3 regions of the Photobacterium sp. DNB22_13_2 genome follow, and region 1 is predicted to be linked to each of the others. Evidence: predicted binding sites of a transcription regulator. Region 1 holds the regulator's gene; each other region holds the start of a gene.
The links. The regulator MetJ, encoded in region 1, represses methionine synthesis genes. The targets are predictions, from matches to a motif close to TTAGACNTNTANANGTCTAA.

Region 2: the regulator MetJ is predicted to act here: its motif matches at 1,805-1,824, upstream of metH (methionine synthase).
Region 3: the regulator MetJ is predicted to act here: its motif matches at 1,212-1,231, upstream of ACVA58_RS05310 (MetQ/NlpA family ABC transporter substrate-binding protein).

The regions. Positions count from the first base shown of each region.
Region 1 covers NZ_JBNNXU010000011.1:90,562-93,846, reverse strand. The annotation lists gene rpmE (50S ribosomal protein L31) at 63-275, shown strand; gene ACVA58_RS16595 (malic enzyme-like NAD(P)-binding protein) at 571-1,821, shown strand; gene metJ (met regulon transcriptional regulator MetJ) at 1,921-2,238, opposite strand; gene ACVA58_RS16585 (O-succinylhomoserine (thiol)-lyase) at 2,416-3,285, shown strand, end outside.
Region 2 covers NZ_JBNNXU010000013.1:1,176-4,460, forward strand. The annotation lists gene metA (homoserine O-succinyltransferase MetA) at 1-322, shown strand, start outside; gene ACVA58_RS17825 (cation:proton antiporter) at 398-1,681, opposite strand; gene metH (methionine synthase) at 1,879-3,285, shown strand, end outside.
Region 3 covers NZ_JBNNXU010000002.1:466,996-470,280, reverse strand. The annotation lists gene ACVA58_RS05315 (ABC transporter ATP-binding protein/permease) at 1-1,120, shown strand, start outside; gene ACVA58_RS05310 (MetQ/NlpA family ABC transporter substrate-binding protein) at 1,253-2,056, shown strand; gene ACVA58_RS05305 (bifunctional diguanylate cyclase/phosphodiesterase) at 2,397-3,285, shown strand, end outside.

The DNA.
Region 1 (3,285 bases):
ACGCGTGTGGTGCCCGGCTTTGGATCGGGAGAGCGACACGGCCTTACTTTTGAGGTTATCCCATGAAACAAGGTATTCACCCAGAGTACACTGCAGTAAACGCTCGTTGTTCTTGCGGCAACACTTTCGTATTTAACTCTACTATGGGTAAAGACATCAACCTAGATGTATGCGACAAGTGTCACCCTTTCTACACTGGTAAGCAGCGTCAGGTTAGCTCTGGTGGCCGTATCGACAAATTCAACAAGCGTTTCGGTGCGCTTTCTAGCAAGTAATAATTGCCAGATGAATGTCGAAAAAGGGGATGCGCAAGCATCCCTTTTTTTATGTCCATTTTTTATGCCATAGTTTCGTCCGCTTTAATCCCTATCTGCATCCTGTTGCCAGCAATGTTGGCGATCTATCCTCTAGTCATCGCCTAACACGCTATATTCCCCACCAAACTCGGCTATTCAGTCTGGGAATCATTGGATCGACCAGATGTTCGGTGCTAGGATTTTGTGCTGCCATAGAATATGATCTATGTCCAAATTCTAAAATAAAATTACCCAAGTCAGGATTTCGAACACTATGTCTGAAGATTTTCGCCAACAGGCCCTTCACTACCATGCTTATCCCGTACCAGGCAAAATCGCCGTTGAGCTCACCAAGCCGGCTAATACAGTAGAAGATCTGGCGCTAGCCTACAGCCCTGGTGTGGCTGAGCCCGTGCGCGAAATTGCGCAAAACGCAGAGAATGTCTACAAGTACACCGGTAAAGGCAACATGGTCGCGGTGATCACCAATGGTACCGCTATCCTTGGCTTGGGTAACTTGGGCCCATTGGCGTCAAAACCTGTTATGGAAGGTAAAGCTCTGCTGTTCAAACGCTTTGCTGGCCTGGACTCGATAGATATCGAAGTGAAGCACCGTACTATCGATGAGTTTGTCGACACGGTGGCGAACATTGCTGATACGTTTGGCGGGATCAACCTGGAAGATATCAAGGCACCGGACTGTTTCGAAATCGAAAAACGTCTGATCGAGCGTTGTCATGTACCGGTGTTCCACGATGATCAGCACGGTACGGCGATTGTCACTGCGGCGGGTATGCTTAATGCGCTTGAGTTGCAAGGCAAGAACATCAACGAAGCGGTGATTGTCTGTTTGGGTGCTGGTGCTGCGGCTGTAGCGTGTATGGAACTGCTGATTAAGTGTGGTGCCCAGCGCGAGAAGATCTACATGCTTGACCGCAAGGGCGTGATCCACACCCGCCGTGACGATATCAACGAATACAAGCAGCTGTTTGCCAACAACACTGACAAGCGTACGCTGGAAGATGTGATTGAAGGTGCGGATATTTTTGTCGGCGTATCGGGTCCCGATCTGTTGGCACCGGAAGCGCTGAAACTGATGGCCGATAAGCCAGTGGTCTTTGCGTGTTCTAACCCGGATCCTGAAATCAAGCCTGAGCTGGCTCATGCCGTTCGCGATGATTTGATCATGGGTACTGGCCGCTCGGACTACCCGAACCAGGTAAACAATGTTATCTGCTTCCCGTTTATCTTCCGTGGGGCATTGGATGTTCGCGCGAGCGAAATCAATGACGAGATGAAGCTCGCTGCCGTTGACGCTATTCGCTCACTGGCAAAAGAGCCTGTTCCCGCAGAAGTGGTTGCGGCGGCAGGTGCCGACAAGCTTGAATTTGGTACAGAATACATTATCCCTAAACCGATGGACCCACGTTTGTTGCCACGTGTTGCCAAGGCTGTAGCCCAAGCGGCGGTAGACTCGGGCGTTGCGCGAATCGATATGCCTGTCGGTTATATGGAAGCGAAGTAATTCCTGCAAGTTGTATCGCATACAAAAAAACCAGCCATATGGCTGGTTTTTTTATCGTCATAAACTGCTGGCATTATGCGTAGCAGTCTACTTGGATGCTTATTCGTTGATATCTTCGTATGTGATCCCCATTTCTTCCATCAGGGCCTTGGCTTCGGCAGGAAGATCGTCCGGACGGTCCTTACGGATATCGTCGTCGGTCGGTAGTGGCTGGCCAGTATAGGCATGCAGGAAGGCCTCGCACAGTAATTCACTGTTGGTGGCGTGGCGCAAGTTGTTGACCTGGCGACGAGTACGTTCATCTGTCAGGATTTTCAGAACCTTCAATGGAATCGAAACTGTAATTTTTTTGACTTGCTCGTTTTTCTTACCGTGTTCCGCGTAAGGGCTGATGTATTCGCCATTCCACTCTGCCATTTTTTACCTTCTCAGCGATATAAAAGTGAAGAAATATAGTATGCCTGAATTTTAGCGGGATTTACTGCCATAAGCAAAGACATATAGACGTCCAGAAGTATTGACGTCCTCTTCGTTTGTGGTTATGTTGTTGCGTAAAAGTTATTCAGCAGGGCCGCCCTGACAAGGAAAGTAATTATGAGTGACAAGAAGCTAGCTACCGTCGCTGTTCGCACCGGCATCGAATCCGATACCCAGTACAATGCTGTGGTTCCCCCTCTCTATTTAACCTCAACCTATAGCTTCTCGCAATTAGGTGAGGTGCCACAATATGATTACTCTCGTTCTGGCAACCCAACCCGCAACACGTTGGCTGACGCGTTGGCTGAACTGGAGGGGGGCGCGGGCGCGGTGGTGACCAACTGCGGTACGGCGGCCATCAACTTGCTTGCTTCAGCATTAGTTGGCCCTGAGGATCTGATTATTGCCCCGCACGATTGTTATGGCGGTACTTACCGATTGTTCAACACCCGCGCAGCAAAGGGTGATTTCAAGGTCCGTTTTATTGATCAGACCGATCCGACTGCGGTCGCCGAAGCATTGGCCTTGCAGCCTAAGCTGATTTGGGTTGAAACCCCATCGAACCCCCTATTGCGCATTGTGGATGTGGCAGAAATTTGCGCGGCGGCCAAGCAAGCCGGGGCGCTGGTGGCTGTCGACAATACTTTCCTGTCACCAATCCTCCAGCAGCCTATCGCCCTGGGCGCCGATTTTGTTGTTCATTCAACGACTAAATATATCAACGGCCATTCGGATGTAGTTGGTGGCGTATTGATTTCCAAGACCGAAGAGCACGCGGAAGAGATTGCCTGGTGGGCGAATTGTATCGGTGCAACGGGGGCACCATTTGATGCCTATATGACGTTACGGGGATTGCGGACACTGGCACCAAGAATGCGGATGCATGAGGAAAACAGCCGCCAGATATTGGCTTACTTGCAGCAACAGCCATTGGTTGACGTTATCTATCACCCAAGCCAGCCGGCGCATCCGGGCCATGCCATTGCA
Region 2 (3,285 bases), on a different contig from region 1:
TCTTGATATTCTAGCCACCTCAGATCAGGCTGGTGTATACCTGGCGGCAACCAAAGACAAGCGAAATGTCTTTGTAACCGGTCATCCTGAATATGATGTCGATACTTTGCACAATGAGTATACGCGGGATGTTGGTGAAGGTATGGAGCCACAGGTACCTGTTAATTATTACCCTGATAACAATCCGGAAAACCCACCAATCGGTAGTTGGCGTAGCCATGGTCATTTGTTGTTTTCTAACTGGCTGAATTATTGTGTTTACCAGCAAACACCTTATGATTTGGATAAGTTTTCTGAAGCGAACTTCACCAAGGGTGAATAGTCTTTTTGGTGAGATAGAAAAAGACCTGCATCTGCAGGTCTTCTTTATATAGTAACTATCCCAACTGAGAACACATTAGGTGTTGTTTTCAGCTTCCCAGTGCTTGGCCTTGTGGATCAAGGAGGTGATTGTTGAGCCTTGGATCAGAATCGAGAACACCACCACCGAATAGGTCATGACCAGCATAATTTCCCGGACATCGATATTCTTATCCGGGATCACCATCACCCCGGCGGGGATTGCCATGGCCATAGCAAGGGCCAAGCCGCCTCGTAAGCCACCCCAAGTCAGGATTTTAACCGACATAGGGTTGTAGTCGCGGTATCGCTGGAAACCGATATAAGAGAGCTTGACGCTGAGGAAACGGCTCAAGAGGACCAATGGAACGGCAATCACCATCAGTACCCAGTCTTCTTGGTGGAAACTGAACTGCAGCATACTCATACCAATCAATAGGAACAGTACCCCATTGAGGAACTCATCGACCAACTCCCAGAAGTGGTCGAGGTGATCTTCACTCTCTTTGGAGAAACCGATATAGCGGGTCCAGTTACCAATCATAATTCCTGATACCACCATTGCCAGCGGACCAGACACATGGATGACATCAGCAAACACATAGCCTGCCGTTGGTATGCCAAGGGTCAGCAACAGTTCCATTGAGTGGTCATTGGTCGAACTGATGAGGTAATGGAAGATCAGACCAAGAGCAAAGCCGTAGGCGATACCGCCAATGGCTTCCTGTAGGAACAATTGGCCGACGCCAAGTACGGTAGGGGCTTCGTTACCAAAAGCGATGGTAAATAGAGTAACGAAAATGACAAGGCCAAAGCCGTCATTGAATAAAGATTCGCCCTCAATTTGGGTAGAAATGCGTTTTGGTGCATCGAGTTTTTTTACAATAGCGAGTACAGCAATCGGGTCAGTAGGAGAGATCAGAGAGCCGAAGATGAGGCAATAGATAAGATCTAGCTGGATGCCGATAGCCTGGCAAATCCCCCATAAGGCAAAGCCGATAAAAAAGGTCGAGAACAAGGTCGCGGCCAGTGCCAGTGTGGTGATTTCCCACTTTTGATCTTCAAGGTGAGGCAGTTTGATCCCCAGGCCGCCAGCAAAGAGCAAAAATCCCAAAATCCCTTTGAGTAAGAAATTTTCAAAATTGATCTCGCCAAGTTGGCTTGCTGCAATGTCTTCAAGATGGAACCAACCATTATGCCCGGCAATAATAATGCCTAACGATAGCATCAATGCCCCGGCGGTAATGGCGATAGTGGTCTGCATTTTTCCTATTTTACTGTTTATAAAAGCGATAAGCATAGCTGCTGCTGCTAGGAAACAGAGGGTGCTGTAAACTGACATCCCATGACCTCGATGGTGAATTAAAGTAAAGCTGAAAATTGTGTCAAAATATAAATCTATCACTGCTCGATAGCTATCATTAATTTCTTTCAATGAGTTAAAATTTAATCAATGAAAAGCCCTTTAGACGTCTAGATTTCCATTGTTGCTATGGTAGGATGTGAACTAGCTGTAACATTAGATAAGGAAGTAAAGCGGTGTTGACGGGCAAGGATTTATTAAATAAGCGCTTGGCAGAGCAGATCCTGATCATCGATGGTGGCATGGGCACCATGATCCAGGACTATAAGCTGGAAGAGCAAGATTATCGTGGTGAGCGTTTTGCCGATTGGCATATGGATCTCAAGGGCAATAACGACTTACTGGTACTGACACAACCGCAACTGATCAAAGATATTCATGCTGCCTATCTTGAGGCCGGGGCTGATATCCTTGAAACGAATACCTTCAATTCAACGACTATCGCGATGGCCGATTATGAGATGGAAAGCCTGAGTGCCGAAATCAATCTCGAGGCTGCCAAACTCGCCCGCCAAGTGGCTGATGAGTGGACGGCAAAAACACCGGATAAGCCGCGCTTTGTTGCTGGTGTGCTTGGCCCGACCAACCGTACTTGTTCAATCTCACCGGATGTGAACGATCCCGGTTTTCGAAATGTTACCTTTGATCTGCTTGTTGAGGCCTATGCCGAGTCAACTCGTGCATTAATCAAAGGTGGAGCCGATATCATCCTTATCGAAACTATTTTCGATACCCTCAATGCTAAAGCCTGTGCATTCGCTGTGGATACCGTTTTCGATGAAGATGGTTGCACGCTGCCAGTGATGATTTCTGGCACCATCACGGATGCGTCAGGACGAACTCTGTCTGGTCAGACTACGGAAGCCTTCTATAACTCATTACGTCATGTCAAACCTATCTCGTTTGGTTTGAACTGTGCGCTCGGCCCTGATGAACTCCGCCAATATGTCGAGGAGTTGTCTCGCATTTCTGAATGCGCCGTGTCAGCCCACCCTAATGCCGGCCTACCTAACGCCTTTGGTGAGTATGACCTCTCTCCAGAAGAGATGGCTGAGCATATTCAAGAGTGGGCCCAAAGTGGCTTCCTCAACTTGGTTGGGGGATGTTGTGGTACCACACCTGAACATATCCGCCAGATGGCAGAAGCTGTTGCAAAGGTGAGTCCTCGCGCATTACCTGAATTGCCGATTGGCTGTCGGTTATCAGGCCTTGAACCCTTGCTCATAGAGAAAGATACCTTGTTTGTTAATGTTGGTGAGCGAACTAATGTTACGGGGTCTGCAAGATTCAAACGCCTGATCAAAGAAGAGTTGTATGATGAGGCATTGGATGTCGCTCGTCAGCAGGTCGAAAACGGCGCCCAGATCATCGATATCAACATGGATGAAGGGATGTTGGATGCAGAAGCGTGCATGGTGCGCTTTCTGAATCTTTGTGCTTCTGAACCTGAAATATCCAAAGTACCTATCATGGTTGACTCCTCCAAGTGGGAAGTCATTGAAGCTGGCCTTAAATGCATTCAGGGCAAAGGGATTGTTAACTCCATTTCGCTTAAAGAAGGCAAAGAGAAGTTCATTGAGCAG
Region 3 (3,285 bases), on a different contig from region 1:
AGTGCAAAGCTATAGCCATGAAGAGCAAGAAAGGGCTTCTTTTGCGACGGAAGTCGAGAAGGCATTCGACATCGGCCGCCAGCGGGTTATGCAGCGTGCGATTTTAATCTCTGGTGTTATCGTGATTGTGTTCAGTGCGATTGCTGGCATGTTGTGGGTTGGCGGCAGTGATGTCATCAATGGTGTGATGTCGGCCGGTGACTTAGGGGCGTTTGTCTTCTATGCCATTATGGTCGCTTCTTCACTGGCCACTATTTCAGAGGTTATGGGTGAATTACAACGCGCTGCTGGGGCAACAGAAAGGTTGGTAGAGCTACTCCATGTTGAGAGCCATATTATCGCGCCTAGTCACAGTGTTACCTCTGCCGAGGATATTTCTGCCGAGGCCATATTTGAGGATGTGACATTTAACTATCCCTCAAGACCAGATCAGGCAGCCATAAAGCAGTTAACGCTAACAGCTGAAGAGGGGAAAGTGCTCGCGTTGGTTGGTCCGTCAGGTGCGGGTAAGACAACCTTGTTCGAATTATTGCAGCGCTTTTACGATCCGCAGTCAGGCAAGGTGACATTAGGCGGTATTGATATTCGCCAGTTCGATCCCAGCAAGCTACGTCAACAAATGGCGTTGGTGCCACAGCAGCCTGCACTGTTTAGCCATAATGTCTTCCACAACATTCGCTACGGCAATCCGCAAGCAACCGATGAGCAAGTGATAGAGGCTGCGAAAAAAGCCCACGCTCATGACTTCATTATGAATTTGCCTGATGGGTATGACAGCTTTCTTGGTGAACGAGGAGTCCGGTTATCAGGAGGACAACGCCAGCGAATCGCGATTGCTAGGGCGATTTTAAAAGATCCCAAAATCTTGCTACTTGATGAAGCGACCAGTGCGCTAGATAGTGAAAGTGAATACCATGTTCAGCAGGCACTCGAGGAGCTGATGCGTGGCAGAACCACGCTCATTATTGCTCACCGACTTTCAACTATTCAGCATGCCGATCAAATAGCCGTATTTGATCAAGGGCGCTTGGTTGATATTGGTGACCATCCATCATTAATGCAAAGTAGTGAGTTATATCAACGTTTGATAGAGCTTCAGTTTAAACATATGAGAGGCTAGTAACTGAGTATGCCTTATTGGAATAACTCATTATTGATAGCTCTATGTTAGGTTCAATTAAGTGTTTGAATTATAGATAACGCTCTATATTATGGACGTATGGATGTCCAAGTTAACTTACAGGGAAGAAGCATGAAGCAGTATACCAAGCTAAAACGATGGGCCATTGCGGCTGTTGCATTGTTAGGATTGACGGCTTGTGGACAGGAAGAAGCCTCAGTCATAAAAATTGGGGCAACGTCGGGACCTCATGCTCAGGTTGTTGAAGCTGTTGCGATTGAGGCGAAGAAGCAAGGCTTGGAGATCGAAGTCGTTGAATTTTCTGATTACATCACGCCGAATGCCGCTTTGGCTGATGGGAGTATTCAGTTAAATAGTTATCAGCATCTTCCGTTTTTGCAGAGCTTCAATAAGGGCCACAACAGTAACTTAGTTTCCATCGGCGAGTCGATCCTGATGCGAATGGGTGTTTACTCCAATAAATACCGCTCTCTTGCAGAACTACCAGACAACGCTCAGATTGCTATTCCAAATGATCCGACTAATGGTGGCCGTGGTCTTCTACTGTTAGAAGAGGCAAAGCTTATTACGTTGAAGCCTGATGTTGGATTTACCGCAACGTTGCATGACATTGCTGATAACCCAAAAGGCTTTCGATTTATTGAAGTCGAGGCAGCCCAATTACCACGCAGTTTGGATGATGTAGACGCAGCCGCGATTACCATGAACTACGTAATGTCTGCCGGGCTTAATCCACAAGAGCAGGGACTATTCCTTGAAGCGAAAGACGCGCCACTGGCGGTGATGGTGATCGCCGCCCGTGATGAAGACAAAGACAACAGTACTTATCAAAAGCTCGTCGGTATCTTTCAGTCCCAACCGATAAGAGACTTCATGCAGGAAACCTTCAAGGGGACGATTGAACCTGCGAGTTAAGCGGCTATTTTATCTCGTAATCTAGGTCTAATATGAAAAACCGGAGTGTCATTGATACTCCGGTTTTTATTGAGAGGTTGATTACCGTTCGCCAGTATGAATGAGAGCAAAGAGGGCAGTCGTTAAGCTCTATTACAGAGTCAACACTCTAAGTCGCATGTTATGTAAACGACAGAAGTACATTAGGGTGATGTTAATCAATGTTTTGTAGATATCCCTTTTATGAATGCTCAAGCTTGCTTTTATCTTGCGGGGGTATGGGGTAAAGTCCGCACGGGTGAAATGATAGTATTATTACCAAGACAACTGAAAAATGCCGTTGGTAATAATTAAAATGCTGATGGATTACAATAAAATCAATAGCTTTAACCAACTTAGCGGAAACCAGCTCTTTGAGGCGATTGGCCAGAGTTTGTACGAGGCCTATGCAGTAGATACCATCCTCATTGGTTCCATAAGCGAAGATGGTGAAGGAGTACATACTCTCTCAAGCTGCTTTCAGGGTGATGCAGGAGAGGGGCATTATTTTCCGTTAATGGAAGTGCCCGAAGCTAAAATCGTCGAGAGTGAGCGGCCGCTCATTATTCCTAGTGCCTTTGATAAGAGGTACCCTCTATACTCGCATAAACATACCGAGACAGCAGAAACCTTCATTGGTATTCCTCTTTTTGCTCGCAACCATCAGTTAGTTGGTGTTATTTCCTGTCTATTCAAACGACCTTTCTATTCGATTGATGCTTTGCTTGAGTATTGCAATACGTTCTTGACGTATCTTGGCTACGAAGTCGGCTACGAAGCTCTGTTGCTGCGTCAGTCACAGCTGAAATGGCAACTGGAAGAAGGTCAAAAAGTCGCAAAAGTTGGCTGCTGGAGTTGGAATCTTCAAGAGCATTGCTTTGAATGGAGCAAAGAGGTCTATCGAATATATGACATTAAAGATGAGTCGTTATTGCCGACGTTATCTTTACTCTCTGCGTTAATTCATCCAGAAGACCGAGAATGGGTACTCGATACGCTGTATCGGTCGATTGAAAATGATGCGGTCAATTACAATTTGGTCCACCGAGTTCAGCTCTGGGATGGCACCATTAAGTATCTACGCAAACGGGCTGAAGTGATACGTGATAGTCGGGGGCAAGCTGTTGAAATGCGAGGCACGGTCCACGATGTCACCGATGTTTATCAAATTTCAGCCAAATTGAATAAAGCCTCTCGTCAACTGACAACGA